2 linked regions of the Aquitalea magnusonii genome follow. The main gene of each other region encodes a partner of the protein of the gene in region 2 in a complex. Links are inferred from orthologs where the notes say so. Each region holds a gene or a part of one and is shown on either strand. Other genes may lie near its edges. The genes, in order: uvrA and mfd.

Region 1 (14,828 bases), 1.9 Mb from region 2 along the record:
TTCCGCCTTGCAGCAGCAGGATATCGATGTCGGCTTCGTGCGTTTCAACGGCCTGTCTCCGGCAGACCGGATAGTGGTGCAGGAGCTGCGGCGCGACCCGCTGCTGGTGGTGATCAACAGCAACCACCCGCTGGCAGGTGAGCCCAGCCTGTCGCTGGGGCAATTGCGCGACGAGGGCATGATCAGCTATCCGCGCAGCGCCGGTACCGGCCTGCACACGGTCATCCGCCAATTGTGCGAGGCCAAGGGCTTCGAGCCACGCATCACCCAGGAAGCGGGTGAGGCCACCACCCAGGTGGGCCTGGTGGCGGCCGGCCTTGGCATCGCCATCCTGCCCTCGCCACTGAACTGCGTGCAGTTGCCGGGGGTGCGCTATATCCCGCTGACCGACGAGGGCGCGTATCTGGCCATGGGCATTGCCACCCGCGAGGGCGACAGCTCGCCGCTGGTGGCCGGTTTCATCACCCATCTGTGGGACGAAATCCCGGCCATTTAGCACCGCCCCCCTGCTGCTACTGCCTGATGCCGCACCTGGCCTCCAGCGTGGCCATCAACCAGATCCGCACCCTGCAGGCGCTGCGCGAAACCCTGGGCGGCCCACGGCTGGCCATGGCAGTGTGCGACCAGCACGGCACCCTGCACTGTGCCGAGCCCGGCTTTGTCGACCTGCTGCTGACCGAGTGGCCGCAGTGGACCGGCCCCGGCCTGCCCGCCGGCCTGTCACCGCAAGGGCATGACGATGCCCGGCACCCGGATGTTTCCGCCGGAGCAAACCGCTGGGCTGCCACCTTTCTCTACAAATACACCCGCGGCGTAGGCAAAAACTGGGTGCTGGAGGCCTCGCTGGAAGCCCAGTTCTACGGCAACAACCACAACTATCTCGGCAACAACCTGCAACAGCAGCCCTTGTACCGCCTGCAGGCCTTTGCCTCCTATGACTTCACGCCGGACACCTATGGCGCGCTGCGGCTGTACCACAGCCGTGGCGGGGCCTTGCGCCTGAATGGACAGGAGCTGCCCGACACCCGGCAGAACAGTACCCAGCTTGGCGTCGAACTGGGCCACTGGCTCAGCAAGCAAGACCAATTGCTGCTGATGCTGGCGCGCAATGCCCACACCACCAACAGCTTTGACAGCAGCCAGGCCATGTTGCGTCTGGTACATGTTTTCTGAGCTGACTACCCGACAAGAACATCCGCCCGACGGATCACCCACTACCGAGGAAAAACCATGAACACACTATCCAGCGCCAAGCTCGCCGCGCCGGCACACCAGGCGCGTCCGGCCATGGCCGCCATTGTCGGTTTTGCCGCCATCGCCCCGGCCGTGCTGATGATGGCCACCGCCGTCGCCAGCCAGTTGGCCAGCCAGCTGCAACTGGGGCCGGTGGCTATCGGCAACTTGTTCTCCGCCGAACTGGGGGCGATGAGCCTGGCCACCCTGCCGGCCATGTTCTGGCTGCCACGCGTCAACTGGCGTAGCGCCGCCTGGCTGGCGGTGCTGGTATTCATCGCGGCCAACCTGCTGTCAGCCATTACCGTCAGCTATCCGCTGCTGCTGAGCTTGCGCTTTGTCAGTGCGCTGGCCGGTGGTTCGCTGATGATTCTGTGCCTGTCCGCTGCCGCCACCCTACCCAACCCCGACCGCGCTTATGGCTTGTGGGTGATGGGCCAACTGGCACTGGGTGCCGTGGGGCTGCTGGTGATGCCCACACTGTTTGCCCGCTTCGGCATTGCCGCCTGTTATATCAGCCTCGCCTTGCTGATGACGCTGTGCGCACCGCTGGCGCGCTGTTTTCCCCAGGGCCAGCAAGGCGCAGCCCCAACACACGCACCAGCCGCTTCCGGCCCACGCCGGGGCCGGGCCGCACTGGGCATCATCGCCACGCTGGCGTTTTACATCAGCCTGAGCGGGGTGTGGACCTTTGTCGGCCAGATTGCCGTGCAATCCGGCATTGCACCACAGCAAAGCGGCAATATCTTCGCCATCGCCACCTTGCTGGGTGTGGCCGGTGCCGGTACTGCCTCGCTGATTGGCCGCCGCCTGCCACGCTCCCGACTGCTGCTGGCCGGCTTTGCCATGATGATGGCGGCCATGCTGCTGTTGCTGCATAACCCGGCACTGGCGCGCTTTGCCACCGCAGCACTGCTGTTCAAGTTCAGCTGGACTTTCATCCTGCCCTTCATCCTGGCCACGCTGGCCGACATCGACCACAGCGGCAAGCTGATGAATGCCACCAATCTGGTGATCGGTGGCGGCCTGGCCATCGGCCCGGCGCTGGCCGGTCAACTGATCGCCGCCAATGGCGGCAGCCTGCATGTCTTGCTACTGCTGGCCACGGTGGTGGCCGCCCTGTCGCTGGCCCTGTTGCTGGCGCTGCAAACACCCCGCCCCACCCCTGCCCACGCCTGAAAACGAGGAGAAGCCATGACATCCGCGACCGCCTTTTACTTTGATGAGCTGTGCATGTGGCACAGCACCGGCCTGCATGCACTGACGCTGCCGGTGGGCGGCTGGGTGCAGCCGCCAGCCGCCGCCGGCCATGCCGAATCGCCGGAAACCAAGCGCCGGCTGAAAAACCTGCTGGATGTGGCCGGCATCAGCCGCCAGTTGCGGCAATGCACAGCCGCGCCGGCCAGCCGTGAAGACCTGCTGCGGGTACATGGCGCCGCCTATCTGGATGAATTCAAGCGCATCAGCGATGCCGGTGGTGGCGAACTCGGCCCGCAAGCCCCGGTCGGGCCGGGCAGCTATGACATTGCCTGCCTGTCTGCCGGCCTTGCCATCGCCGCCGTGGATGCGGTGTGGCGCGGCGAGGTGGCCAATGCCTATGTGCTGACCCGCCCGCCGGGCCACCACTGCCTGCCGGATGCCGCCATGGGCTTTTGCTTCCTGTCCAATATCGCCGTCGCCATCGAAGCGGCCAAGGCGCGCTACGGCATCGAACGGGTGGCAGTGCTGGACTGGGACGTACACCACGGCAACGGCACCCAGGCCATCTACTACCAGCGCCCGGACGTTCTCACCATGTCGATTCATCAGGATGGCTGCTTCCCGCCGGGCTACAACGGCAGTGAAGACCGCGGCACAGGGGCCGGGCTGGGAGCCAATATCAATATTCCGCTGTTACCGGGCAGCGGCCACGACGCCTATCTGTACGCCATGCAGCTCATGGTGCTGCCGGCACTGGCACGCTATCAGCCGCAGTTGATCATCGTCGCCTGCGGCTTTGACGCCAATGCGGTGGACCCGCTGGCACGCATGCTGGCCCACAGCGATACTTTCCGCCAGATGACCACCCTGCTGCGCAGGTTTGCCCAGCAACACTGCGCCGGCAAGCTGGTGCTGATGCACGAAGGGGGTTATGCCGAAGCCTATGTGCCGTTCTGTGGCCTCGCCACCATCGAAGCCCTGTCGGGCCTTAGCAGCGAAGTAGTCGACCCGCTGCTGGACTTCATTCGCCAGCAGCAGCCCTGCGCCGCCATGCAGCAATTGCAGCGCCAGTTGCTGGATGAGATGGCCAGCCTGCACGGACTATAAGCCCTACCACCGCAGCGTTGATCTAGCGCGCTGAAACGAACAAGGCCCCCCAATGGCGGGCCTTGTACTGGTTACGCAATAAGTCCTGGCATGACGACATCAGCAGCAAGCCGCCAGCAGCGCCGGGCTAAGCACACCTGGAGAGGAGGTCTCCGCGGTCCGCCACCCGGTTCGGTCATGGACTGAGCCATGCCGTAGCGAGGGCTTAGGCTTTGGAATGGATCATGCCGCGGCGCTGCTGATCGGCAAGCGATGTTTCCGGCGTAGACGGAGGCGGCAAGGCAGGGCTGCGATTCAGCGTGAAAGGCACTTTGGCATCCAGATAACGGGCAAAACGCATGGCGCTGGTGGCAAACACCGCATACACCAATGTTTCATCGTTGTCAGCGGCAATACCGCTGGGATAGCAGTGATCAGCGTGATCACAGCGCCATTGCAAGGGAAGGTCCTGTTCATGGGCATCCTCATAATGCGTGAACAAGGCGGTAATGCGCTGCCTGTTGGCATCAATTTCCAGGCTGGTCTTACTTGCATCAATAGGAATGAGCGGCAGATCAGCCTTACCACCGAAGGCGTGATTGAGCATTTCCTGACTCAGGTGAACCACCCGTTTGGCCTTGATGGCAAAAATCACCGGCAACTGGTGATTGGGCAGACAAGGCACCGTCGCCAGGCTGCGCTCGTCGCCCTTGCTATCACAGCGCTTGCTGCGTGTCGCCATTTGCTGCAAGAAACGACGGTAGTCACTTCCCGGTACCAGCTCGTAAATGGCCGGCTCTACCGCCAATAGTGCCTGCATGTGGTGGCTGGCCATATTGGCGCCCCCGCTAAGAAACTGCGCCGCATTTTCCAACTTGATGCCACCAGACTGATCTTGCTGATACAGAAACAGAATGGCTGGTGGCATATCCGGACTTAACCAGGCGGCCAGGGCGTCGGGTTTGTCCGGCATCACCACAGGCCCTTGACTATCTGTTTTACTGTAGCTGCGCCGGATGACATAGGAATCAGAGTGATAGCCCTGTAGCAGTTGGCCATCATCCAGCCTGACTCCGCCCTCGAGTGGCCGAACCGATTCCAGCTCTCCATCCTGGTTGAGCTTGGCATAAACAAATGGCAGTTCACCCACATCAATATTTACCACGCCTCCATTATCAAACAGCATTGAAATAAACGGAATTGCCTGATCAGTATCAGTATATTGGCCACTCCCGGCATGACGAAACGAACCCAGAAAGCCAGTCAAGTTGGCACTGGCACAGCCTACCAACATCGAGGCAATCACAACAATGGACACAAAGTCTTTCAATCTCACAAAACACTCCTTAAATATATTAAGTAATACAAATATGTATTTCGATAGAGAATATCGACTGCAATACGTTCCATTGGGTGCAATTTCCATACACAGACCAACACCACCCCAGTCATTTTCAAATGTCATCACATCTTGAATATCAGTCACAGCCACACTGATTTCTCAACAATATCGGCCACTAATATAGGACCTGACATTTAAATGACATACACCGCAGATACTGAACCAAAGTACAGTTAATAAGAAAAATACAATATAACTTATTGATAATTCAGCTCAGCAGACCAACAATTCATACCGCAGGGCAAGAAAATTCTCAGCAATGAGTCGCCTTGCTGTTTGATTAATAACCGATGGGATTTATCATGAACAAGATTGAAAGCAACAATAAAACATATATCGCCCTACAAAAGGGTTTTAATTTGCGCTGGCCAATTACCAGCGAAGATGGCGCGCAGCGTATTTATATCTGCAGCACACCGGAAGAAGTGCAAACCGCAGCCAATGAAGCCTTAAGCGAAGGCTTCCGCATTACGGTACGCAGCGGTGGCCATTGCTATGAAGGTTTTGTTTCCAACCGTCTGAATGCCACAGAAAAACTTGCCATCATTGACCTTGGTGAAATGAAAGGCATGGATCATGATGCCGCTGGCAAGGTCAAGTCACCTTATGACAAGGATGGTCACGGCTATCAGTTCCGTATTGCCACCGGCAATCAAAACTGGGATGGCTACATTTCACTCTACAGACAAGCAGGAAAAACCATTCCGGGTGGTTCTTGCTACTCGGTTGGTGTTGGTGGCCACGTCAGTGGCGGTGGTTATGGCCTGCTGTCCCGCCTGCATGGCCTGACGGTAGACTGGGTCAGCGGCGTGGATATCCTGGTCGCCGCCGCGGATGGTAAAAGCTTGCAATTCAAGCATGTACGGGCCGATAGTACCGATGAAACCGACCGCATGCTGTTTACGGCCTGCTGCGGTGCGGGTGGCGGCAACTTTGGCATCATCATCAATTATTACTACGCCAAACTGCCGGAAGCCCCGCAACAAGCATACTGGTATCCGCTGAAATATGACTGGAAATGGTTCCAGGCGCACCCGGAAAATTTCACCAAACTGCTGCAGGCTTATTGGCAATGGTTTCATGACAATGATGCCAATTCCAATAATCCGGACCCGGCAATTGGCAATGGGGGCTTGTTTACCCTGTTCAAGCTCAATCACATCAATAGTGACGACAATATTGTCCTGGCCATCCAGTACACCGGTATAGATGGTTTGGTTGGCGGTGAGCGCGACAAGCCACTGAATGACTTCATCCAGAAGATGAATGATGCAGCAGGCAAACCCGGTGTGGTTCATGATGCCTTCCTGCTTCCCAATATCAACCCCTTGGGACGCCGGGATGCCGGCATGACACTCAGCCAGGCAGACCCGCTGATGGCGATGGACTGGATTTATGTCACCCAAAGCATCAATGGCTCGGGTAATAATCAGCGTGGCAAATATAAGTCTGAATATCAGATTGAAAACTTCAGCGATGAGGTATGCAAAGCGCTGTTTGAAAACCTGACCAACCTTAACGACACGGCAATGACGCAATCCCTGGTGCAGATTGACTCCTATGGCGGCAAGATCAATGCCAATGGCACTGGACATACTGCCGTTCCGCAACGTCAATCCATCCTCAAGGCACAATATCAGACCTACTGGACTGACCCGAAAGAGGACGACGTGCAAGTAGCCTGGATTCGCCGCATTTACAATGCCGTGCATGCCTCGACGGGTAATCGCCCGCTACTGCCGGCATACCAGGGCTGCTATATCAATTATCCCGATGTGGATATGAAATATGTCAACGATGGCTCAACCCAGGTTGATCCGAATTGGCTGCATCTTTACTACCAGGATGAGGCATTGATTGACCGGCTGATTGCGCTGAAAAACAAGGTTGACCCGCACAATCTGTTCCGTCATGAAATGTCCATTCCATTGCAACGCCCTACCCGCTAACGGACATGGTTTTGCCATCTGAAACAGGCTGAGCCTGTTCAACGCAGGCCCGCAATTTTGCGGGCCTTTTGCTTGGCAGGAAGGCCAGGAGCAAGCTGCGCAGAGGCCACGTCCGGCCGGTGCCGCACGGCAGTCGACCCATGGCTGGAACGAAAAAGGCCCGCCATTGGCGGGCCTTGTTACGTCACCGGTTCAAACCCGGTGTGGCAGCTTTACTGCTGTTGTCCGGCGGGCTGCGGCATGCTGCTGTCTTGCTCCGGTGCTGCATCAGGCAGATTGCCTTGTGGTGCCGAAGCCTCTGGCTGCTCTGACTGTGTCTGCGGCGCGGGAGAGGCGGCAAATACCAGATTGATCAATCCCAGACTGGCCGGAGGCAGGGAAAGCATGGCAACAACAAGCAATTTCTTTTGCATGAGCTTCTTTCAATGTGGTTGGAAGACAAGCCTGTTTTTGCAAACACCATGCCAGCCACACATTGTCATTTAAAAACAATGCTTTGCATTGAAAAGCACCCACCCAGACCATGCCAGTTGTCGGCAGTGAGCGACAAGCATGGCAAGAAATTACCCAAGTTATTGAAATGGCAGCACTTTTTGAGTCGCCAATTGACGACACTCAGGCATCACCTCACCCAGTTTCCTGATTTGACAGCATTTTTCAGCACGGCAGGCATGAAAAAACCCGCCGTAGCGGGTTGGTGGCCAATGCGGTAGCACGCAGCCGGTCAGGCCGGTTTGCTGGCCAGCTTGAGCTTGCCTGCCAGCCAGGTATGGTCGTAGCTGACGATCTCGAACGGGTTGCCGAACGGATCGACAAAGCTGATGGAACAGAAAAACTGGTGATCCACCACCGAGTCGCGCGCCACCGTCTGGCCCGCGCGGTCGATCACCCGCTCGCCGGCCAACTGGTCTATCCATTCCAGAAAATCCTGGCCGCTGACCAGAAAGGCTACCGAGCCCGGCTCACATACCGGCTTGTCTTCCTGCGAAATGGCCAGACGCACCGAACCATTGCTGTTCATCAGCATCACGACGCCGTGCGGCCCGCTCTGCATGTGCTTGTAGCGGGTGTCCGGTGCCAGGTTCAGTACACGCTGGTACCAGCCCTGCGCCTTTGCCAGATCGGTGACACGGATATGGATATGGTCAATCTTGCCAAGCGATAGCATTGCATCCTCATCGGGTGTGGGTGACGCGCCAGCAAGCGACGCGTGCTCATTCTACGGTGTTTGCCGCCGTCGGCAACGATATGGCAATGTGGCCGGCGGCGGCTTGGTACTGCGCAGCGCGTGCCGCGCTCAGGTGCGCGGTTGCAGCAGCGGCTTGAGATAACGCCCGGTATGGCTGAGCGGATTATCCGCCACCTGTTCCGGTGTGCCGGTGGCAATGATCTGGCCACCACCCGCGCCGCCTTCCGGGCCAAGGTCGATCAGCCAGTCGGCGGTTTTGATCACGTCCAGATTGTGCTCGATCACCACCACGGTATTGCCGTTTTCACGCAGGCGATGCAATACCTGCAGCAACAGGTCGATATCGTGGAAGTGCAGGCCGGTGGTGGGTTCATCCAGAATATACAAAGTGCGGCCGGTGTCACGCTTGGACAGTTCCAGCCCCAGCTTCACCCGTTGCGCTTCGCCACCGGACAGCGTGGTGGCGCTCTGCCCCAGGCGGATATAACCCAGGCCCACGTCCATCAGTGTTTTCAGCTTGCGGGCCACTGCCGGCACCACGCTGAAGAACTCCAGCGCCTGCTCCACTGTCATGTCCAGCACTTCGTAAACGTTCTTGCCCTTGTACTGCACTTCCAGTGTTTCACGGTTGTAGCGCTTGCCGTGGCACACGTCGCACGGCACGTAGATGTCCGGCAAAAAGTGCATTTCCACCTTGATCACCCCGTCGCCCTGGCAGGCTTCGCAACGCCCGCCCTTGACGTTGAAGCTGAACCGGCCCGGCCCGTAGCCGCGCTCACGCGACAGCGGCACCCCGGCAAACAGTTCACGGATAGGGGTGAACAGGCCGGTATAGGTGGCCGGGTTGGAACGCGGGGTGCGGCCGATCGGGCTCTGGTCGACGTTGATCACCTTGTCCAGCAGCTCCAGCCCTTCGATGCTGTCGTAAGGTGCCGGTTCTTCGCTGGCGCCGTTCAGGTCGCGTGCGGCAATCTTGTACAGGGTGTCGTTGATCAAGGTGGACTTGCCGGAACCGGACACGCCGGTAATGCAGGCCAGCATGCCCAGCGGCAGCTCCAGCGAAACGTTCTTCAGGTTATTGCCGGTAGCACCATGCAGCTTCAGCACCCGTTCCGGGTTGACTGCGCGGCGCTCGCCCGGCCAGTTGATGCGGCGGCGGCCGGACAGGAAGGCACCGGTCACCGAATTTTCATTGGCTGCCACATCAGCCGGCGTGCCGGCCACCAGCACTTCGCCGCCGTGTTCGCCAGCGCCGGGGCCCATGTCTACCAGGTAATCGGCGGCGCGGATGGCGTCTTCGTCGTGCTCCACCACAATCACGCTGTTGCCGATGTCGCGCAGGCGCATCAGTGTGGCCAGCAGGCGGTCGTTATCGCGCTGGTGCAGGCCGATGGATGGCTCATCCAGCACATACATCACCCCGGTCAGGCCGGAGCCGATCTGGCTGGCGAGGCGGATACGCTGTGCCTCGCCACCGGACAGGGTATCGGCGGAACGTGACAGATTGAGGTAGTCCAGACCGACATTATTCAGGAAGGACACCCGCTCGCTGATTTCCTTGACGATCTTCTCCGCCACCGCCTGCTTCTGACCGCTGAATTCCAGCTGGGCAAAGAAGGCCGCAGTTTCTTTCAGCGGCAGTTGATTCAGTTCGTGCAGGGTGCGGCCACCGATGAACACATGGCGCGCCTCCAGCCGCAGGCGCGAGCCCTGGCAGTGCGGGCAGGGCTGGTTGTTCTGGTACTTGGCTAGTTCCTCGCGCACCGCGCTGGAGTCGGTTTCGCGGTAGCGACGTTCCAGGTTGGGGATGATGCCCTCGAACGGATGGGCGCGGGTAAAGCGGGTGCCCTTCTCCGACATGTAGACAAATTCGATGCTGTCGCGCCCGGAACCGTGCAGCACCACATGGCGCACTTTTTCCGGCAAGTCTTCAAAGGCCAGCTCGGTAGGCGAAAAGCCGTAATGCTCGCCCAGCGCCAGCAGCATCTGGAAGTAAAACTGGTTGCGCTTGTCCCAGCCCTTGATGGCACCGGCGGCAAGGGTCAGCTCCGGGTGGGCCACCACGCGCTTGGGGTCGAAGAAGGTGATTTCGCCCAGGCCGTCACACTTGGGGCAGGCACCCATGGGGTTGTTGAAGGAGAACAGGCGCGGTTCCAGCTCCGGCAGGCTGTAGCTGCATACCGGGCAGGCAAACTTGGCCGAAAACCAGTGTTCCTGGCCGCTATCCATCTCCACCGCAATGGCGCGGCCTTCGGCATGGCGCAAGGCGGTTTCAAAGCTTTCCGCCAGCCGCTGCTTCATGTCCTCGCGCACTTTCAGGCGGTCGATCACCACCTCGATGGTGTGCTTCTTGTTCTTGTCCAGCTTGGGCAGGCTGTCGATTTCGTAGACTTCGCCATCCACCCGCACACGGATGAAGCCCTGGGCGCGCAGGTCGTCGAACAGGTCGAGGTTTTCACCCTTGCGACCGACAATCACCGGGGCCAGGATCATCACCCGGGTTTCTTCCGGCAGCGCCAGTACATGGTCCACCATCTGGCTGACCGTTTGCGATGCCAGCGGCACGCCGTGTTCCGGGCAGTGCGGCTCGCCCACACGGGCAAACAAGAGGCGCAGGTAGTCGTGGATTTCCGTGACAGTACCCACGGTGGAGCGCGGGTTGTGGCTGGTAGCTTTTTGTTCGATGGAAATGGCTGGCGACAGGCCTTCGATCAGGTCGACATCCGGCTTTTCCATCAATTGCAGGAACTGCCGCGCATAGGCCGACAGGCTCTCTACATAGCGGCGCTGGCCCTCGGCATACAGGGTGTCAAAAGCCAGAGAGGACTTGCCGGAACCGGACAGGCCGGTGATGACGATCAACTGGTTGCGCGGCAAATCCAGATTGACGTTTTTCAGATTGTGCGTCCGAGCGCCACGAATGCGGATGGTGTCCATGTGTGAGAGCGTTACTCAGTCGGTCGGGGAACCTGATAATATACCCGACTTGGCTACCGCCGCTCCACCAAAGTATGCGCTGCAGCAAAAAAGGCAGCGCAGGACAATGGCCTGCAAGGTAAACCGCTGGCCATCGGCGGCGTTGATAGCCTGACTCCTGAATCGATAACGACAACACACATGAATTCGCTTGAACTGCGCGCCAGCCTCGGGCTGGCTGGTATTTACGCCCTGCGCATGCTGGGCATGTTCCTGATCCTGCCGGTGTTTGCCATCTACGCGCAAACCCTGCGCGGAGCCGACAACCACACCCTGATTGGCCTGGCACTGGGCAGCTACGGCCTCACCCAGGCCCTGCTGCAACTGCCGCTGGGCATGCTGTCTGACCGCATCGGCCGCAAGAAGGTGATTTACGGCGGACTGCTGCTGTTTGCCATCGGCAGCTTCGTGGCTGCCGGTGCGCACGACATTGTCACCCTCACCATCGGCCGCGTGATCCAGGGTTCCGGTGCCATCTCCGCCGCCATCACCGCCCTCTTGGCCGACCTCACCCGCGAAGAGAACCGCACCCGCGCCATGGCGATGATAGGCATGAGCATCGGTACCACCTTTGCCGTCAGCCTGGTGCTGGGGCCGGTACTGGCGCAGTACATCGGCGTCAACGGCATTTTCGCGCTCACTGGCGCGCTGTCGCTGGCCGCGCTGGTGGGCGTGTGGCTGATCATCCCCGACCCGGCCATCTCGCGCTTTCACTCGGATACCGAAGCCAATACCAAACGCCTGCCGGCGGTACTGAAAAACCCGCAACTGCTGCGGCTGAACTACGGCATTTTCGCATTGCATGCCGCGCAAATGGCCATGTTCGTCACCATTCCGTTTGCCCTGATCAAGACCGCAGGCCTGGACAAGGCCCACCACTGGGAGGTGTACCTGCCGGTTACCGTCATCGGCTTCCTGCTGATGGTGCCTGCCATCATCTATGGCGAGAAAAAAGCCCGGCTCAAACAGGTATTCATCGGTGCCATCGCCATCATGACTGCCGCCCAGCTGGGCATGGCACTGGCGCTGGACAGCTTCTGGCAGATCGTGATGTGGCTGGGCCTGTATTTCATCGCCTTCAACATTCTGGAAGCCACCCTGCCCTCGCTGATTTCAAAAATTGCCCCGGCCGATGCCAAAGGGACGGCCATCGGTGTGTATAATACGGCCCAGTCTTTTGGCTTGTTCATGGGGGCCGCCGCCGGCGGCTGGCTGTACACCCATTACGGCCCGGCCGGTGTGTTCGGCTTTACCAGCCTGCTGATGGCCAGTTGGCTGCTGGCATCCTTCAGCATGCAGGCACCACAGGCAGTGCGCTCGGTGATGTTCCACATCGGCGAGGACTGGCAAGGCAACCCGCAACAGCTATCACAGCAGCTGTCCGCCCTCGCCGGCGTCAGCGAAGCGGTGGTGGTGATGGAAGACCGGGTAGCCTACCTCAAGGTTTCCCAGCAAGGCTGGGACGAAAACAGCGTGAAACAACTGGTTGAAGCCACTTATTCCTGACGGTGCGGCCATTGCCAGGACGCACCTCACCCTGCAATCATGCGTCGGCCAATACCGGCGCAGCATTATCGAATCGAATCGGAGATCCACATGAACAGCATCACTTTTGACGGACGCCTGGCGGCAGACGCCGAACTGCGCTACACCCCGAGCGGCGAACCGGTGCTGAGCTTCCGCGTGGCCAGCGACATCGGCTTTGGCGAGCGCAAGACCACCAACTGGTTCAGCTGCCAGGTATGGGGCAAGCGCGGCGAATCGCTGAAAAACTTCCTGAGCAAGGGCCAGCAAGTGACCGTGTACGGCCAGCTCACCCTGCGCGAATGGCAGAACAAGGAAGGCCAGAAACAACTGTCGCCGGATGTGCGCGTGAACGAACTGAGCCTGCAAGGCGGCAAGCGCGAAGGCGGCTCGTCCATGGACGACAACTACGCCTACGGCGAACCGGCTGCCCAGTCCCGTCCGGCCGCCACACCGGCCGCGCCGCGTCGCATGGAAGCCAAACCGGCACCGAAGCTGGACGATATGGACGACGACATCCCGTTCTGACAGCGACTTCCTTACTGTTTTGTTGATAAAAAGCCCATGTTCCTAGCGGACATGGGCTTTTTGTTATTTGGATTAGCCACACCACACTTTGATAGCGGTATCGAGCGGGCGAGCCTGCCTGGCTTTGACCTCTTGGCTGACGGCATCGGTGATGGAGGAGATCCGGCTGGGTGAGACTGCGGTGCCATCCCTCTTTTCCGGATGGGCCTGGATTTCCCGAACAGTCGTATTCCGGGCATACAGCGAGATGACTTTGCCGTCGAAGCCGCTCCAGCGGGTCTGGTGCTTGGGGATGCGTTGCGGCGCAAAGATAGCCTGGCGGTCGCGTGCTACCGCGACAGGCAATTCGCCGAACGCGCCCTTGCTGGCGCACCCAGCCCCAGTTGCGGCTGGATTGCTCGGCCGCCACCAGGCCCTTTTCCAGCAAGGCAACTTTCAGGCCGCGCCGGGCCAGATGCAGGGCTGCACTCACCCCGACCACACCGATGATGACTACATCGGCACTGGCGGGGCGCGGGTCGTTTGCTTCCACCCGGTTGCAGGCTTAGCGCAGCATGGCTGCAAAGGCTTGTGACTTCATGTTGTTTGCCCCCTGGATTCGGCGCTAAGGCGTCCGGCCTGCATGTGGACGGCACGATCGCACAGGTGATCGATCACATCGCCATCATGGCTGACCAGTAGCATGGACAAGTTTTGTTGCTGTTTCAGCCTGGTCAGCAGGTTGAGGATTTCCGCCTGTACCGACATATCCAGCGCCGAGGTGGGTTCATCCAGCAGCAACAGCCGCGGCTGCAGCAGCAAGGCACGCACGATGGCAATGCGCTGGCGCTGGCCGCCGGAAATCTGGTGCGGATAGCGCGTGGCGATGTCCGGCTCCAGCCCCACGTCCTGCAAGGCGGCATCCACGCGTGCCGCGATGTCCCGCTCGCCCTGCAACTGCAATGGCTCGCTCAGGGTACGCCGCAAGCGATGGCGCGGGTGCAAGGAGGCGTAAGGGTCCTGGAATACCATCTGCACATCGCGCCGCAACTGGCCGGCAAAAGGCTGCCCCGGCCGCAGCGCGGTGCCGAATATGGACATGGTGCCATGCCAGTGCGGATTGAGCCCGGCCAATGCCCACAGCAGGGATGACTTGCCGCAGCCGGAAGCGCCGATCAGGCCGAAACACTCGCCCTGCCGGACCTCCAGATCAACATCATGCACCACCTGCCGGCTGTTTCTGCCTGCCTGGTGGCTGACGCCAAACCCCTGTAAACGGATGATGGTTTGCTGTGTCATGCCAGCGTCTCCAGCCATTGCCGGTCAAATACCGGCAGCACCGTGCCGTGACTGTGCTTGCCGGGGCGGCAGGCCCACAGCGTACGGGTATAGGGGTGGGTAGCCTGCGGTAAATCCGCGGCTGCCAGCTGGTCCACCAGTCGTCCCTGATACATCACCAGCGCGCGCTGGCAATGCTGCGCCACCAGCGGCAGGTCATGGCTGATCAGCAACAGGCCACTGCCCTGCTCAGCCACCAGTCGCAACATCAGCGCCAGCATCTGCTCGCGCAGGGCGGCATCCAGTGCCGAGGTGGGTTCGTCGGCAATCAGCAAGGCCGGTTCGGTGATCAGGGCCATGGCCAGCATCACCCGCTGCCCCATGCCGCCGGATAGCTGATGCGGCAAGGCATGTTGCAAGCGGGCCGGGTCGGGCAGGCCAACCGCATCCAGCATGTGCAGCACCTTGTCGCGCCGTTCGCGCG
Region 2 (15,431 bases):
ATCAAGACCACGCTGGCAGTAGAACCGGACAGCCGCTTCACCTTGCTGTACGGCAACCAGCGGCGCGGCACCATTCTGTTTGCCGACACCCTGGCGGCATTGAAAGCCCGCTTCATGGACCGCTTCGCCGTCTATCACTTCCTCTCGCGTGAGGCGCAGGAACTGGAACTGTTTAATGGTCGGCTGGACGCTGCGCGCCTGCAGCGGATATTCGACACCCTGCTGCCGCTCTCCAACATCTCCGACGCCTTTGTGTGCGGCCCCAACGAGATGATCGATGACGCCATCGGCGCTCTGCAGCAGGCTGGCTTGCCGCACGCGCATATCCATACCGAGCGCTTTTGCGTACCGCAGGGGGCCGATACACCGCGCACGGCGCGGGACGATGAAGCGGCACAAGCCACCGTGACGGTAATCATGGACGGCCTGGCCCGCGAGGTGGGATTGTCGGCAGGACAAAGCATTCTGGATGCCGCCGTCAGCGCAGGGATCGATCTACCCTATTCGTGTAAAGGTGGGGTATGCTGCACCTGCCGTGCCAAGGTCCTCGCTGGCCAAGTGCGCATGGATAAGAATTTCGCCCTCGAACCGGCAGAAGTCGAGCAGGGCTTTGCACTCACCTGTCAGGCGCATCCGCTTACCGAAAACGTTGTGGTCAGTTTTGACGAACGTTGACGTGTCGTACTCCGAATGAAGGAGGCCGTTTTCGCATAAGCCGAGTCTGACGCACCACGAATCAAGCAGACCCCCGGATATGGCAAGAACAAAATCCCCCAATTTCGAAGTACAGCGCAGCACCATACTGGAGAACGCCGCGCAGTTGTTTGCGCAGAAAAGTTTCCCCAGTGCATCGATAGCCCAACTGGCTGAATTATGTGGCATGTCGAAGCCGCTGCTGTATCACTACTATCGGGATAAGTTGCATCTCTTGTTTGATATTGCCGACACCTACCTTGACCGCCTGGTGGCCATTGAGGATGAGGTTGCCGGACAAGGGCTGGATACCGAAGCGCACCTGACCGAGCTTATCGTCCGTTTCATGGAAGAATATGCCACGTCGCGCCACTACCATATCGTGTTGGTGCAGGACGTGAAATTCCTGGAGGACGAGGCATACCGCAAGGTGGCCGAGAAGCAACGCCAGGTGGTGGATGGGTTTGCCAGGCTGATTGCCAGCTTGCGGCCGGAGTTGACGGCGGTGCAGATCAAGCCGGTGGCCATGACGCTGTTCGGCATGATGAACTGGACCTTTACCTGGTTTCGTGCCGACGGACCGATAGATAGAGCAGCAATGGCGGAGATCGTCAGTCAGATGTTCCTGCATGGTGTGTATAGCCCCGGCTTGCCGCATATACCCCCCAGGCAGGAGGAGACTCCGCATGAGCAAGTACACCTACCTGAAAACGGCGCAGCATGAACGCGTTGCGCATATCGAAATCCACCGTCCCGCCCAGCGCAATGCGCTGAATGAAGAACTGGTGCAGGAGCTGGAGGCGGCCTTGATGGCCGCAGACCAGGACCCAGGCACCAGTGTGATTGTCCTGTCTGGCAACGAAAAGGCTTTTGCCGCCGGTGCCGACATCGGTCGCATGGCCGAATGGGACTTCCATGATGTGTTTCTCTCCGACTATGTCACCCGGCACTGGGAAAGTGCGCGCACCCTGCGCAAGCCGCTGATCGCCGCGATTTGCGGTTACGCGATTGGTGGCGGCTGCGAACTGGCGATGATGTGTGATGTCGTCGTGGCCGGTGTCTCGGCCAAGTTCGGCCAGCCCGAAGTCAAGATCGGGACTTTGCCCGGCATGGGCGGCACCCAGCGCCTGCCCCGCGCCATCGGCAAGGCCAAGGCGATGGAATGGTGTTTGAGTGGCAATTTCTATAGTGCCGCCGAAGCCGAAAAAGCCGGCCTGGTATCCCGTGTGGTGGCCGACGACGCCGTTCTCGACACCGCTTTCGAACTGGCACAGCAGATGGCCGGCTACTCGCTGCCGGTGCTGATGATGATCAAGGAGTCGCTGGGCCGGGCTTTCGAATCCAGCTTGTCCGAAGGGCTGCTGTTCGAGCGGCGGGTCTTTCACGCCAGTTTCGCGCTGCAAGACCAAAAAGAAGGCATGAACGCCTTTGTCGAAAGACGTCCGCCCGCTTTCCATCACCGCTAATCCCAGCCACGCCTTCGAGACAACATCATGACCCACGCTTATATTTGCGATGGCATTCGCACCCCTTTTGGCCGCTATGGCGGCGCACTGTCCTCCATTCGTACAGATGACCTGGCGGCCATCCCGCTTCGTGCGCTGTGTGAGCGCCACCCTGCGCTTGACTGGAGCCTGGTGGACGAGCTGATTTATGGCTGCGCCAATCAAGCCGGAGAAGACAACCGCAATATTGCGCGCATGGCAGGCCTGCTGGCCGGCCTGCCCGTCTCGGTGCCCGGCACGACCATCAACCGGCTGTGCGGTTCCGGCATGGACGCCATTGGCCTGGCCGCGCGCAGCATTGTGGCGGGCGAGGCCGACTTGATCATCGCGGGTGGCGTGGAGAGCATGTCGCGCGCGCCCTTCGTGTTGGGCAAGGCGGACAAGCCGTTTGCGCGCAGCGCCAAGGTGGAAGACACAACCATAGGCTGGCGCTTTATCAACCCGATAATGAAGCAACAGTACGGGGTCGATTCCATGCCCGAGACTGCCGAGAACGTCGCTACTGATTTCCGGGTGAATCGCTGCGATCAGGATGCCTTTGCGCTACGCAGCCAGCAGCGCTACGCCGCCGCCCTGGCCAAGGGTTTTTTCACGGACGAAATTGTGCCGGTAGCGGTGCCGCGCCCGAAGGGCGAAGCACTGTTCATCCAGCATGACGAACATCCGCGCCCGGATACCACCCTGGCCATGCTGGCCAGGTTGAACGGTGTGGTGCGCGCTGACGGCACGGTGACGGCGGGCAATGCCTCCGGTGTGAATGATGGTGCCGTGGCCTTGTTGATTGCCAGCCAGGCGGCGGTGGCACGTCATGCGCTTACCCCGCGCGCCAGAATACTGGGCATGGCGAGCGCGGGAGTGGAGCCGCGCATTATGGGCATCGGCCCGGCACCGGCCAGCCAGAAACTGCTCCAGCGCCTGGGCCTGCGCATTCAGGACATGGACGTGATTGAACTGAACGAGGCCTTTGCCGCGCAGGGTTTGGCGGTGCTCCGTACATTGGGCCTGGCGGACGATGCCGCGCAGGTGAACCCGAATGGCGGGGCCATTGCCTTGGGGCATCCGCTTGGCGCTTCCGGCGCAAGGCTGGTGCTGACCGCGCTACGGCAACTGGAAGCCACCGGCGGTCGGCTGGCGCTATGCACCATGTGTATCGGCGTCGGCCAGGGCATCGCCATGGTGATTGAGCGCATATAAAGGAGGCGACCATGACCGAACCATTACTGCTGGACTACCCGGAGCAGGGCATTGCCCGTTTGCGTCTGCACCGCCCCGAGGCACGTAATGCGCTGAATATGGCGCTACGCCAGGCACTGGCGGATGCGCTCAGACACTTGTCCGACAGCCCGGAGATACGCGTCATCGTGCTGACCGGCAACGAACAGGCTTTTGCTGCCGGGGCGGATCTCAAGGAACTGGCCGATATCGGCAGCATCGCGCTGATGCAGCGCCAGGTACACAAGCTATGGCAAGCGGTGGCCGATTGCCCGAAACCGATTATCGCTGCCGTGTCTGGCTATGCCCTGGGCGGCGGCTGCGAATTGGCGATGCATGCCGACATTATCGTGGCGGGGGAGTCGGCACAATTTGCGCAACCGGAAATCAAGGTAGGCATCATGCCTGGAGCCGGCGGGACGCAACGCCTGCTGCGTGCTGTTGGCAAGGCGCAGGCCATGCGGATGCTGCTGACCGGTTGCATGGTTGGCGCGCAACAAGCATTGACGATGGGCTTGATCAGCGAAGTGGTCGCCGATGAGGCGGTTGAGCACCGCGCCATCGAGCTGGCACGCAGCATTGCAGCCATGCCACCGCTGGCAGTGCAACAGATCAAGGAAGTGGTTTTGGCCGGAGCCGACGCGCCATTGGCAACGGCCTTGATGCTGGAGCGCAAAGCCTACCAGATGTTGTTTTCCTCGGAAGACCAGAAGGAAGGCATGCAGGCCTTCTTTGACAAGCGAAGGCCGCAATACCTGGGGCGCTAGCCTGTGGTGGTGGGCGCGCCCGGCTTGCGGAAACACCCGGCAGTCTGGCGCAGCGGCAGCCTTGCCATGTTGACATCGCATCTGTGACCGGCGGCGGAAGGCCGCGCGGCTGCTTTGCCCGCCTGGCGGCTGTCGAACGGGGGGACTGGCAAGCCTGAGATGGACAAACGCCGAAACGGTGTCGCAACACTGTTTCGGCGTTGACCGGACTTCAGTGGTTTTGATCCAGGTGCTAGCTCAGCTCCTTCAGCAGCTCCTTCACCCGCACCACGCGCAGGCCCACTTCTTCTATTTTTGACTCCACCCGCAGCTTGTCCTGCCCGGCCAGTTTGTAGTTCTTCTTGCTCTGGATCAGCTGGATGATTTTCATCGGGTCGATCGGCGGGTTCTTGATGAACTGCAACTGGATGGCCACTTCGCTGGCATCCAGCTTGGCCACGCCCAGCGGCTTGGCCAGCAGGCGCAGGCGGTGGCTTTCAATCAGCGTTTTCACCGTTTGCGGTGGCAGGCCGAAGCGGTCGATCAGCTCCTCATGAATGGCGTCGATGTCCTGCTCGGTGTCGCAGGTGGCCAGGCGCTTGTACAGCACCAGCCGTTCATGCACGTCCGGGCAGTAGGCATCCGGCAGCAGCGCCGGGCTGTGCAGATTGATTTCGGTGGTGACACCCAGCGGTGCGTCCAGGTCCGGCTCGCGGCCTTTTTTCAGGTCGCGCACCGCTTGTTTGAGCATCTCGGTAAACAGCGAAAAGCCCACTTCCTGCATTTCGCCCGACTGGCCTTCACCCAGTACCTCACCCGCGCCACGGATTTCCATATCGTGCATCGCCAGATAGAAACCGGCCCCCAGCTCGCCGGACAACTGGATGGCTTCCAGCCGCTTGCCGGCGTCCTTGGTCATGCCGTCCGGGGTCAGCAGATAGGCATAGGCCTGGTGATGGCTGCGGCCCACCCGGCCGCGCAACTGGTGCAGTTGGGCCAGGCCGAACTTGTCGGCGCGGTTGATCAGGATGGTGTTGGCATTGGGAATGTCGATGCCGGTTTCGATGATGGTGGAGCACAACAGCACATTGAAGCGCTGCTGCAGGAAGTCGCGCATTACTTGTTCCAGCTCACGTTCGCGCAACTGGCCGTGGGCTACGCCGATGCGGGCTTCCGGCACCAGTTCGGCCAGTTTCTCGCGCATGTTCTCGATGGTGTCCACCTCGTTGTGCAGGAAGAACACCTGACCGCCACGCTTGAGTTCGCGCAGGATGGCCTCGCGGATCACGCCATTGCTGGCCGGGCTGATGAAGGTTTTCACTGCCAGGCGGCGGTTGGGCGCAGTGGCGATGACGGAGAAGTCGCGCAGTCCTTCCAGCGCCATGGACAGCGTGCGCGGAATCGGCGTGGCGGTGAGGGTGAGCACGTCCACATTGGCGCGCAGGCGCTTGAGCTGTTCCTTCTGGCGCACGCCAAAGCGGTGCTCTTCATCGATGATCACCAGCCCCAGGTTCTTGAACTGCACGTCCGGCTGCACCAGCTTGTGGGTGCCGATGACGATGTCCACCGTGCCCTCGGCCAGGCCCGCCAGCGCGGCCTTGCTTTCCTTGGCGCTGCGAAAGCGCGACAGCTCGGCAATCTTCACCGGCCAGTCGTTGAAGCGGTCGGAGAAGTTCTGGAAATGCTGCTCGGCCAGCAGGGTGGTGGGCACCAGCAGCGCCACCTGCTTGCCGCCCATCACCGCGACAAAAGCGGCGCGCAGCGCCACTTCGGTCTTGCCGAAGCCCACGTCGCCACATACCAGACGGTCCATCGGCTTGCCGCTGCACATGTCGTGGATGACGGCTTCGATGGCATTGGCCTGGTCTATGGTTTCCTCAAAGCCGAAACCGGCGGCAAAGGCATCGTAATCGTGGTGCGACAGGGTGAAGCTGTGGCCTTCGCGCGCGGCGCGCTGGGCGTAGAGGTTAAGCAGCTCGGCGGCGGTGTCGCGTGCTTTTTCGGCAGCTTTCTTCTTGGCTTTTTCCCAGGCCGGGTTACCCAGCTTGTGCAGCGGGGCCTGCTCGGACGGGCCACCGGCATAGCGCGAAATCAGGTGCAACTGGCTGACCGGCACGTAGAGCGTGGCGTTGTCGGCGTACTCCAGCTGCATCAGCTCGGTTTCGCCTTCGCCCAGGTCCATCGACACCAGGCCGATATAGCGGCCGATGCCGTGCTGTTCGTGCACCACCGGGTCGCCGGATTTCACCTCGGCCAGATCGCGCAGCATGGAGTCCGAGCTCATCTTCACATGGCGGCGGCGGGTGTGGCTGCGCGCGATGTGCTGGTACAGCTCGCTCTCGGTGATGATGGACAGCGGTGGTTGTTGCTGGGCAAAGCCGGAATACAGCGGGGCCACCACTAGCGCCAGCGGCATATTGCCGGTGGCAAACTCCTGCCAGTTGTCGATCAGCTGCGGCTTGATGCCGTGTTCCTGCAGGAACTGCACCATGGTTTCGCGCCGGCCCAGGCTTTCTGCGGTCAGCAGCACGCGCTGGCCGCTGTGTTGCAGATAATGCGCCAGCTTGTGCAAGGGGTTGTCGGCGCGGCGCTCCACCGCCAGATCGGGCAGGGCCAGGCTGGTGGCATCCGCTTCGCCAGCAGCCGGGATTTCAATGCGCGAATAAGGCTTGATGCGGCCAAGGAATTCGTCCTGACGCAAGAACACATCGGCAGGCGGTAGTACCGGGCGTTCCGGGTCGCCCTGTGCCATGTGGTAGCGGTTCTGCACGTCTTTCCAGAAGGTGTCGGCGGCAGCGGCCACGTCGCGGTGCAGCACCACCAGCGCCGCTTCCCCCACGTAGTCGAACAGGGTGGCGGTTTCGTCGAAGAACAGCGGCAGGTAGTACTCGATGCCGGCGGGGAACAGATTGGCCGATACGTCCTTGTAAATGCGGCTCTTGGACGGATCGCCTTCCATGCGTTCGCGGTAGTGCTGGCGGAAGGCGGTGACACCGCTTTCATCCGCCGGATATTCGCGCGCCGGCAGCATGCGGATTTCCGGCACCGGGTACAGCGTGCGCTGGCTGTCCGGGTCGAAGGTGCGCAGGCTGTCGATTTCCTTGTCGAACAGGTCGATGCGGTAGGGCAGGGGGCTGCCCATGGGGAACAGGTCCACCAGACCGCCACGAATGGAAAACTCGCCCGGTGCCATCACCTGGGTGACGTGGCTGTAGCCTGCCATCACCATGTCGGCGCGCAGTTGTTCCACATCCAGTTGCTGTTTGCCTTGCAGCAGGAAGGTGCGGCCCAGCAGGTAGCTGACCGGCGCGAGCCGCGTCATGGCGGTGCTGACCGGGGCGATGACCACCTGGCATTCGCCGCGATGGATCTGCCAGAGCGTGGCCAGCCGCTCACTCACCAACTCGCCGTGCGGGGAGAAATGGTCGTAGGGCAGCGTCTCCCAGTCGGGCAGCAAGGCGGCCTTGATGTCGGGGGCAAACCATGGCAGTTCGGCCTTCAGCCGCTGTGCGGCCTGGGCATCGGCAGTCAGGACCAGCAAGGTGTGGCCTGCCTGGGCCAGGCCTGCCAGTACGGCAGCATCCAGGCCATCGGGCAGGGCGGGGCAGCGGGTCTTTTGACCGGCCGGCGCAATGCGGGGCAGTGTGTCCAACATTCTTCTTCACATTCGTGGATCTGCGGGTATTATACCAGCGGGCAATTCATGCCAAAGGTGTGTTTGCCATCCATTTACAAGAGGCCACAAGGCCCGAGACTCGCCATCGATCTGCACCCCATACCAATCAATACTGTCCGGCTGGCGCCGGGCATGGTCAGAACGTGGCTGCAAAGGACTGGGAGAGTGAAAACTAAGGGGCTGTTTGCCGGCGCAATGGCATTTTTGCTGTTTGCTGCCAGCTTGTTGTTGTGGCCCAGGCAGGCGCTGGGTGAAATCCCGCTGTACGGTTTCCTGCCGCATGGCTTGTTTGCCGCTTGGCTGCTGTGGCGTGGTATCGGCGCGGTGTGGTACTGGCCCTTGGCGGCCTTGCTGTTGGGCAGCCAGTGGTTGTCCTGGCCATGGGCCGCGGCGCTGAGCCTGTCCTTGCTCTTGCTGCTGCCGGGTGCCCGCCTGGTGCATGCGCAGCCGCCGCTGGCTGATGGCTCGGCCATTTCCCTGCTGTTGCTGAATCTGCTGGAAGTCTGCGGCTTTCTTGCCGTGCCTCCGGTGGCTCTGCTGGGTTTGTTCTGTTTCTGGCAGGGCAGTTTGACCACGGTATTGCCGTGGATGGCGCTGGCCGCGGCCTGCTGCATGTTGGCCATGACCTGCTGGCTGCCCTTATTGCGCATGCCGGTTCTGCCGGATCGCCGCCGTCTGCTGGAGCTGCTGGTGATCCTGCTGGTGATGCTGGCGGTGTGGTCATCGATGGTCAGCAATGCACACAGTCTGCCCTTTCCCCGTCCGGTACTGTTTTTCCCGCTGATGATCTGGGCGGCTTTCCGTGGCCGTTTGTTGGGTGCCTGCCTGTCCGGCTCGCTGCTGTGCCTGCTGCTTTCGCTGCCGGGCTTCTTGCCCGGACTCTATCGGTATGCCGGCAGCACCGAGCTGATGACGGAAACGGCCTTGTGCCTGACTTTCATTGTGGCCTCCCTGCTGGTGGCCACGCTCAGCGATATTCACCGCCGCAAGGAAGATGAGCTGAACGAGTTCCGTTCGCGGGTGGAGTCGCTGGTCAACAACAGCCCCAATATGATGTCGCTCAAGGGGCTGGATGGGCGTTTCCTGCTGGCCAACCGCGCTTACAGCCGCATGCTGGGGGTGACTGAATACGCCATGGTGGGGCGTACGCTGACTGATTATTTTGCCCCGGAGGACGCACGGCGCATCCAGCAGCAGGATGAGGTGGTGCTCAACTGTCTGGAGCCGCGCCAGTTTGAGGAAAGCTTCAGCGTTGGCGACGCCACCTTCACCATGCTGGTAAGCAAGTTTCCGCTGTTTGACAGCCAGGGTCGTCCGGCCGGGGTGGGCAGTGTGGACACCGACATCACCCGCACCCGTGAAGAGCAGAAGGCCAAGAAGGAAGCCGAAGAGAAATACTGGGCGCTGGTGGAGCAGACCCTGGTGGGCATTTACATTCTGCAGGACGAACGGCTGGTGTACGTCAATCCCAAGCTGGCCGACATCGTCGGCTACCAGCCGGAGGACATGCAGGACATGCCGCTGGAAAGCCTGCTGCCGCCCAGCGAGGCCAGCCGCATCCGGCTGCAGATCAAACGCCGCCTGCGCGACAACATCCAGGTGATGCATTACACCACCCGCGCCATCAGCCGCGATGGCCATCTGGTGAATCTGGAAGTCCACAGCCGGCTGGTGGAGTACGATGGCAAGCCGGCGCTGATTGGCGTGGTGGTGGATATTTCCGACCGTATTGCCGCCGATACCAATCTGAAGCTGGCGGGCAAGGTGTTCGAAAACTCGGCAGAGGGCATCCTGATTCTGGACGCCGACACCCGCATCATCGCCGTCAACCATGCCTTTACCCGCATCACCGGTTATGAAGAGGCCGAGGCGCTGGGCAAGCTGTCGCGCATCTTCAGTGAAAATGACGACGCCGTCAGCCAGCAAATGCTGGCAGCACTGGCGCAGCACGGCCATTGGCAGGGCGAAATGCGCGACCGGCGCAAGAATGGCGACTGGTATCCGGCCGAGCTGTCCATTTCACTGGTGCGCGATGACGGTGGCTTCCTCAGCAACTATGTGGCGGTTTTTTCCGACATCACCGTGCGCAAGCAGGCCGAAGAGCGCCTGCAGTTTCTGGCCAATCACGACCCGCTCACCCGCCTGCCCAACCGCAGCAGCCTGATCAGCCGGCTGGAACAGGCCATTGTCGACATGAGCGGCGAGCCGACCCCGCTGGCGGTGATGTTTATCGACCTGGACCGTTTCAAGCTGATCAACGACTCCTTCGGCCATCAGTCCGGTGATGAACTGCTGCGCGAAATTGCCATTCGCCTGTCCAACTCGGTGGGCGAGCGCGGCCTGCTGGCGCGGCAAGGTGGCGACGAATTCACCCTGCTGCTGACCGAATTTGCCGATCAGGCCGAACTGGCGGCGCTGGCCGAGGACATCCTCACCGTGCTGGGCCGTGGCCTGCGGCTGGAGGAACACGAAGTGTTTGTCACCGGCAGCATCGGCATCAGCGTGTTCCCCAATGACGGCACTGATGCACGCAGCCTGCTGAAAAACGCCGATGTCGCCATGTACCGCGCCAAGGACGCCGGCAAGAACACCTACCAGTTCTTTGACGCCGAGATGAACACCCAGACCTTCGAGCGCCTGCTGCTGGAAAACGGCATGCGCCAGGCGCTGGAGCGGGGCGAGTTTGAACTGCACTACCAGCCGCAACTCAATGCCGCCAGCCGCGACATGTCCGGGGTGGAAGTGCTGATTCGCTGGCGTCACCCGCAACTGGGGCTGATTCCGCCGCTGCGCTTTATTCCGCTGGCCGAAGAAACCGGCCTGATCAAGCCGATTGGCGACTGGGTGCTGCAGGAAGCCTGCCGCCAGATCAAGGCCTGGGACGATGCCGGGCTGCATGTGCCACGGGTTGCCGTCAACCTGTCGGCGCGCCAGTTCGAGCAGACCACGCTGGTGGAAAACGTGGCGCGCGCCTTGCAAACCACCGGGCTGGACGCCAGCCGGCTGGAGCTGGAAATCACCGAAAGCATGATCATGCAAAACCCGGTGGAAACCGTACATCAGCTAGGCGAACTCAAGGCGCTGGGGGTGTGGCTGTCGATTGACGACTTTGGCACCGGCTATTCCTCGTTGTCCCACCTCAAGCGTTTTCCGCTGGATACGCTGAAAATCGACCGCTCCTTTGTCGATGGTCTGCCAGATGACGAAGACAGCGTGGCGATTGCCGAGGCCATCCTGGCCATGGCCAGGAAGCTCAAGTTCAGCGTGGTGGCCGAAGGGGTGGAAAATGCCGCCCAAGCAGACTTCCTGGAGCTGAAAGGCTGTAGCCTGCTGCAGGGCTATCACTTTGGCAAACCGGTGCCGGCGACGGAGTTTCCGCAGTTGGCCGAGCAACTGGCCCGCTCGGCGCGGCTGGCGGTGCTGGCCGACGGGCAGGGCGGGCTGTAAACGGCCAGCGCTTGCGGTTTGGCAGCAAGACCATGGCTTTGCCGTTACAATAGCGCCCATTCCCGTTTACAAGGCTTCAAGCGCATGAGCAACAAGCGACTCATTCACGGCTTTCATGCCATCAACGCCCGCTTGTGGCAGAACCCGAAAAGCCTGATCGAAATCTGGCTGGCCGGCGGCCGCCATGATGAGCGTGCCAAGGCCGTGCTGGACAAGGCCGCTGAAGAAAGCATCAAGCTGCACATTGTCGACAAGGCCAGGCTGGACAGCATGAGCGGCAATGCCCGCCATCAGGGCGTGGTGGCGATGATTGACGCCAGCCGCAACCATGTCGATCTGGACGACGTGCTGGAAAACCTCAGCGAGCCACCGCTGCTGCTGATTCTGGACGGCGTGACCGACCCGCATAACCTGGGTGCCTGCCTGCGCGTGGCCGACGCCATGGGCGCGCATGCGGTGATTGCCCCCAAGGACCGCTCGGCCGGGCTGAACGCCACCGTATCCAAAGTGGCCTGCGGTGCCGCAGAAGTCATCCCCTACATCACCGTCACCAATCTGGCACGCACCCTGCGTGACCTGAAAGACGCCGGGGTGTGGATTGCCGGCACCACCATGGAAGCCGATACCGACCTGTTCCATGTGGATGCCGCTGGCCCGCTGGCCTGGGTGATGGGCTCGGAAGGTGAGGGCATGCGCCGCCTGACGCGCGAACACTGCGATGTGCTGGTGTCCATTCCGATGTGTGGCACGGTGGAAAGCCTCAATGTGTCGGTGTCCTCCGGCATGGTGTTGGCCGAAAGCCGCCGCCAGCGTGTGCTGGCCGCCGAAAAGGCCCGCTGAACCCACGACACCCCACCTCGAAACCCCATGCCATGGCATGGGGTTTCTGTTTATTGGCCCCCTCGCGCTTGCTGCAATGAAAGTGTGAGGGGGAGAGATGGCAAGGCTGCGGAATCAGGTAGTGAGTTGGAGGGCCGTGCTTTGCCGCGTCCGGTGCAATCGCACCAAATGGCTTTGTCAGCCGCCTGCCCATGCCACGGCATGTCGTTTTTTTGATGCAGGACAGTTTTTTGTCATCGCGTGGATCACTTGCGGAACCTGACTGGCTATACTCTGCTCTACTGGTTTTATACCCTTGGGGGGTATTTAAGGTGGGTGATGCGTTCGCCGGATCATGCCTGCCACGCTGAAGCCCCCACCGACGGAGTCAAGACATGGACAGAAGACATTTCCTGCAATGGAGCAGTGCGCTGGCGCTGATGCCGGTGCTGGCACGCAAGAGCCTGGCAGATGGCATGGCCGACATGCCGGGCATGGATCATGCCGCAATGGGACATGGCACCGCCAGCAATGTGGCCCTGCCGGCTGCCGACAGCCTCGGCCTGCCGCGCGGCTTGCCCCTGCCTGCGCTGTCCATGCTGGCCAATCAGGGGGGTAGCGGCCAGTTTGTCGGCCAGTTGCAGGCCGCGCCGGTCAGCCTGCCGCTGTTGCCGGGCAAGCCTGCCACCACCTTCTGGGCGTATAACGGCCAGATTCCCGGCCCGGCCATCGTGGCCTGGGAAGGGGACGAAGTGAACATTGCTTTTGCCAATAAGCTGCAGCAGCCCAGCACCATTCACTGGCATGGCATGCCGGTGCCAGCCGAGCAGGATGGTAATCCGCACAACCCGGTACTGCCGGGGCAGCAGCAGGCCTACCGCTTCCGTTTGCCGCCGGGCAGCGCAGCCAGCTACTGGTATCACCCGCATCCACATGGCCATACCGCGCAGCAGGCTTATATGGGGCTGGCCGGGGTATTCGTGGTGAAAAGCCGCCACGACCCGCTGGCCCATCTGCCGGAGCAGTGGCTGGTGCTGTCCGACCTGAAGCTGGATGCCCATGGCCAGATTGCGGATAGCAGCGCTGCCGACCGGCATGATGGCCGCGAAGGCCAGTTCGTGCTGGTGAATGGCGGCTGGCAGCCGGTCATTGCGCTGGCGGAGGGCGAACGGCAGCGCTGGCGCATCTGGAATGCCAGCAGCGCGCGCATCATGAAACTGGCCTTGCCCGCGCACGAGGTACAACTGGTGGGCACCGATGGCGGGCTGATTGGCGCGCCGCGTCACATTGATACCTTGTTGCTGTCGCCCGGCGAGCGGGCGGAAATTGTCGTGACCGGACGCTTTGCTACAGGCCAGCCCTCCGCCCTGCAGGCACTGCCCTACAACCGTGGCAAGGCGATGAGCCCGGAACAGGCCGCAACCCTCACCCTTGCCACCATCCGCCAGGCAGGCAGCAAGGCCACCGCCACGCTGCCGGACAAACTGCGCGATATCACTGCGCTGGGCGAGCCTGCGGTAAAGCGGGTGGTTAACTTCAGCGAGAACATGGCCAACCCGGCGGCGATGTTCCTGATCAACGGCAAGAAATTCGACATGAACCGGGTGGATTTCAGCGGCAAGGTCGGCCAGATCGAAGAATGGGATATCGTCAGTCAGGCGCACATGGACCACCCCTTCCACATCCACGGCACCCAGTTCCAGGTGATTGCCCGCACCGATGACGGTGTGTGGCAAACCGAGCCCTTCCTGGCCTGGCGTGATGTGGTGAATATTCCGGCGGGCGAGACTGTGCGGCTGCGCTTTGTGCAGAGCATGCCCGGCCTGCGCATGTTCCACTGCCATATCCTGGAGCACGAAGATGCCGGCATGATGGCCATGCTGGATGTCCGGCCATAAAGCAGCCAGGCACAACAGCGCAGGGCTGCCGGTGTTACACTGGCAGCCCTGTTTTCAATCCAGAACGCGGAGTCTGCATGAGCCTTGCCCCCAAAAACGACGACTGCTGCCATGGGCAGCCGGAATCCAGTGGCAAGAGCGTGACCCAGCCCAATAAGGCGGCCCTGCTCAAGCGGCTGGCCCGTATCGAGGGCCAGGTGCGCGGCATCAGCGGCATGGTGGAGTCCGACCGTTACTGCGTGGACGTGCTGACCCAGGTGGCGGCGGTCAAGTCGGCACTGGACGCCGTGGCCATGCAGTTGCTGGAAAACCACATGAAGGGTTGTGTCAGCCGCGCATTGCAACAAGGCGACGCTACCGGCATGGTGACTGAGTTGATCGATGTGGTGAGAAAGGTGCGTTAACGCATCTTGACCGGAAATTTCATGGCGGTCAGTCATGTCCGCATCTGGCTGTGGAATACTCTGTTTTCCCACCCGGTCAGGAGACGCCTTGTCATGAAAATCCTACTGCCTGCACTGGCAGGCCTGCTGCTTTCCTCGCTGCTGCAGGCCGATCCCTTGCCATTCGAACAGTTCATGCATCTGCACCGCGACATGTCCGCCAGCGAGCTGCAGCAGATTGCCGGCAAGCCTGATTATGTGCGCAAGGACCCCTCCGGCAATGGCGATACCGAGCTGTACTGGCTGGGCGACATCGATCTGCCCTATACCACGGTGATCACCCTGCACCAGGGGCAGATCAGCCAGATTCAGCGCAGCAAACGCCTGTAGCTGTTGTTTTTGGCCGCAGCCACGGCAAAAACAACCGCGGTTTTCCCCGATATCGTTTGCCCCGGCCTGATTAAGTGCGTAGAATGCTGCGGTTTCACTACCTTGCTTTTTGCAACCGCATGGCAAAAAGCTAAATAGCCATAAGGAGTTAACATGCGTCATTACGAAATCGTGTTCATCGTCCATCCGGACCAGAGCGAACAGGTTCCGGCCATGATCGAGCGCTACAAGGGCATGGTTCTGGCCGCTGAAGGCAAGATCCACCGTCTGGAAGACTGGGGCCGTCGTCAACTGGCTTACCCGATCCAGAAGCTGCACAAAGCCCACTACGTTCTGATGAACGTTGAGTGCCAGTCCGAAACCCTGGCCGAGATCGAGCACGCCTTCAAGTTCAACGACGCTGTTCTGCGTCACCTGACCATCAAACTGGACCGCGCCATTACCGAAGCGTCCCCGATGATGAAGGACGAAAAGGCTAAGAACCTGCTGGATTCCCAGCAGCCGGCAGCCGAGGCCGAAGCTGCTGCCTGATAGGCAGGAGTGAAGGACTTGCAGAACCGTCTGGTATTGACCGCGACGGTCGAACGCGAAGAAGACCTGCGTTACACCCCTGCCGGTATTCCGGTAGTGCAAATGTGGGTCCGGCATCAGTCAAGACAGAC

Evidence for each region.
Region 1: the proteins of mfd (region 2) and uvrA are in contact, whole or in part, in a crystal structure (PDB 4DFC), measured with the Escherichia coli proteins. The link is inferred for Aquitalea magnusonii from one-to-one orthologs.

Annotation. Positions count from the first base shown.
Region 1 is NZ_AP018823.1:1,449,919-1,464,746, reverse strand. What follows is about bases 7,968-11,317. They hold uvrA (excinuclease ABC subunit UvrA), read right to left. Parts: upstream 10,997-11,317; coding sequence 8,168-10,996; downstream 7,968-8,167. Other genes in these bases: DLM_RS07090 (MFS transporter), read left to right, coding at 11,177-11,317; DLM_RS07100 (VOC family protein), read right to left, coding at 7,968-8,038. Also shown: DLM_RS07135 (LysR family transcriptional regulator), read left to right, coding at 1-496; DLM_RS07130 (transporter), read left to right, coding at 523-1,173; DLM_RS07125 (MFS transporter), read left to right, coding at 1,231-2,412; DLM_RS07120 (class II histone deacetylase), read left to right, coding at 2,428-3,540; DLM_RS07115 (hypothetical protein), read right to left, coding at 3,746-5,005; DLM_RS07110 (BBE domain-containing protein), read left to right, coding at 5,224-6,870; DLM_RS07105 (hypothetical protein), read right to left, coding at 7,083-7,283; DLM_RS22975 (hypothetical protein), read left to right, coding at 7,296-7,583; more of DLM_RS07100, read right to left, coding at 7,595-7,967; more of DLM_RS07090, read left to right, coding at 11,318-12,541; DLM_RS07085 (single-stranded DNA-binding protein), read left to right, coding at 12,632-13,087; DLM_RS07070 (ABC transporter ATP-binding protein), read right to left, coding at 13,664-14,365; DLM_RS07065 (ABC transporter ATP-binding protein), read right to left, coding at 14,362-14,828. UniProt on the Escherichia coli protein: The UvrABC repair system catalyzes the recognition and processing of DNA lesions. UvrA is an ATPase and a DNA-binding protein. A damage recognition complex composed of 2 UvrA and 2 UvrB subunits scans DNA for abnormalities.
Region 2 is NZ_AP018823.1:3,299,711-3,315,141, reverse strand. The notes cover bases 4,210-8,162. They hold mfd (transcription-repair coupling factor), read right to left. Parts: upstream 7,812-8,162; coding sequence 4,410-7,811; downstream 4,210-4,409. Other genes in these bases: DLM_RS15745 (EAL and GGDEF domain-containing protein), read left to right, coding at 7,998-8,162. In the rest of the region: 1,2-phenylacetyl-CoA epoxidase subunit PaaE, read left to right, coding at 1-675; DLM_RS15770 (TetR/AcrR family transcriptional regulator), read left to right, coding at 755-1,417; DLM_RS15765 (enoyl-CoA hydratase-related protein), read left to right, coding at 1,380-2,159; pcaF (3-oxoadipyl-CoA thiolase), read left to right, coding at 2,187-3,392; DLM_RS15755 (enoyl-CoA hydratase), read left to right, coding at 3,404-4,177; more of DLM_RS15745, read left to right, coding at 8,163-11,279; 23S rRNA (guanosine(2251)-2'-O)-methyltransferase RlmB, read left to right, coding at 11,364-12,119; DLM_RS15735 (multicopper oxidase family protein), read left to right, coding at 12,494-13,996; DLM_RS15730 (metal-sensitive transcriptional regulator), read left to right, coding at 14,074-14,400; DLM_RS15725 (hypothetical protein), read left to right, coding at 14,494-14,769; rpsF (30S ribosomal protein S6), read left to right, coding at 14,923-15,300; priB (primosomal replication protein N), read left to right, coding at 15,319-15,431. UniProt on the Escherichia coli protein: Couples transcription and DNA repair by recognizing RNA polymerase (RNAP) stalled at DNA lesions. Mediates ATP-dependent release of RNAP and its truncated transcript from the DNA, and recruitment of nucleotide excision repair machinery to the damaged site.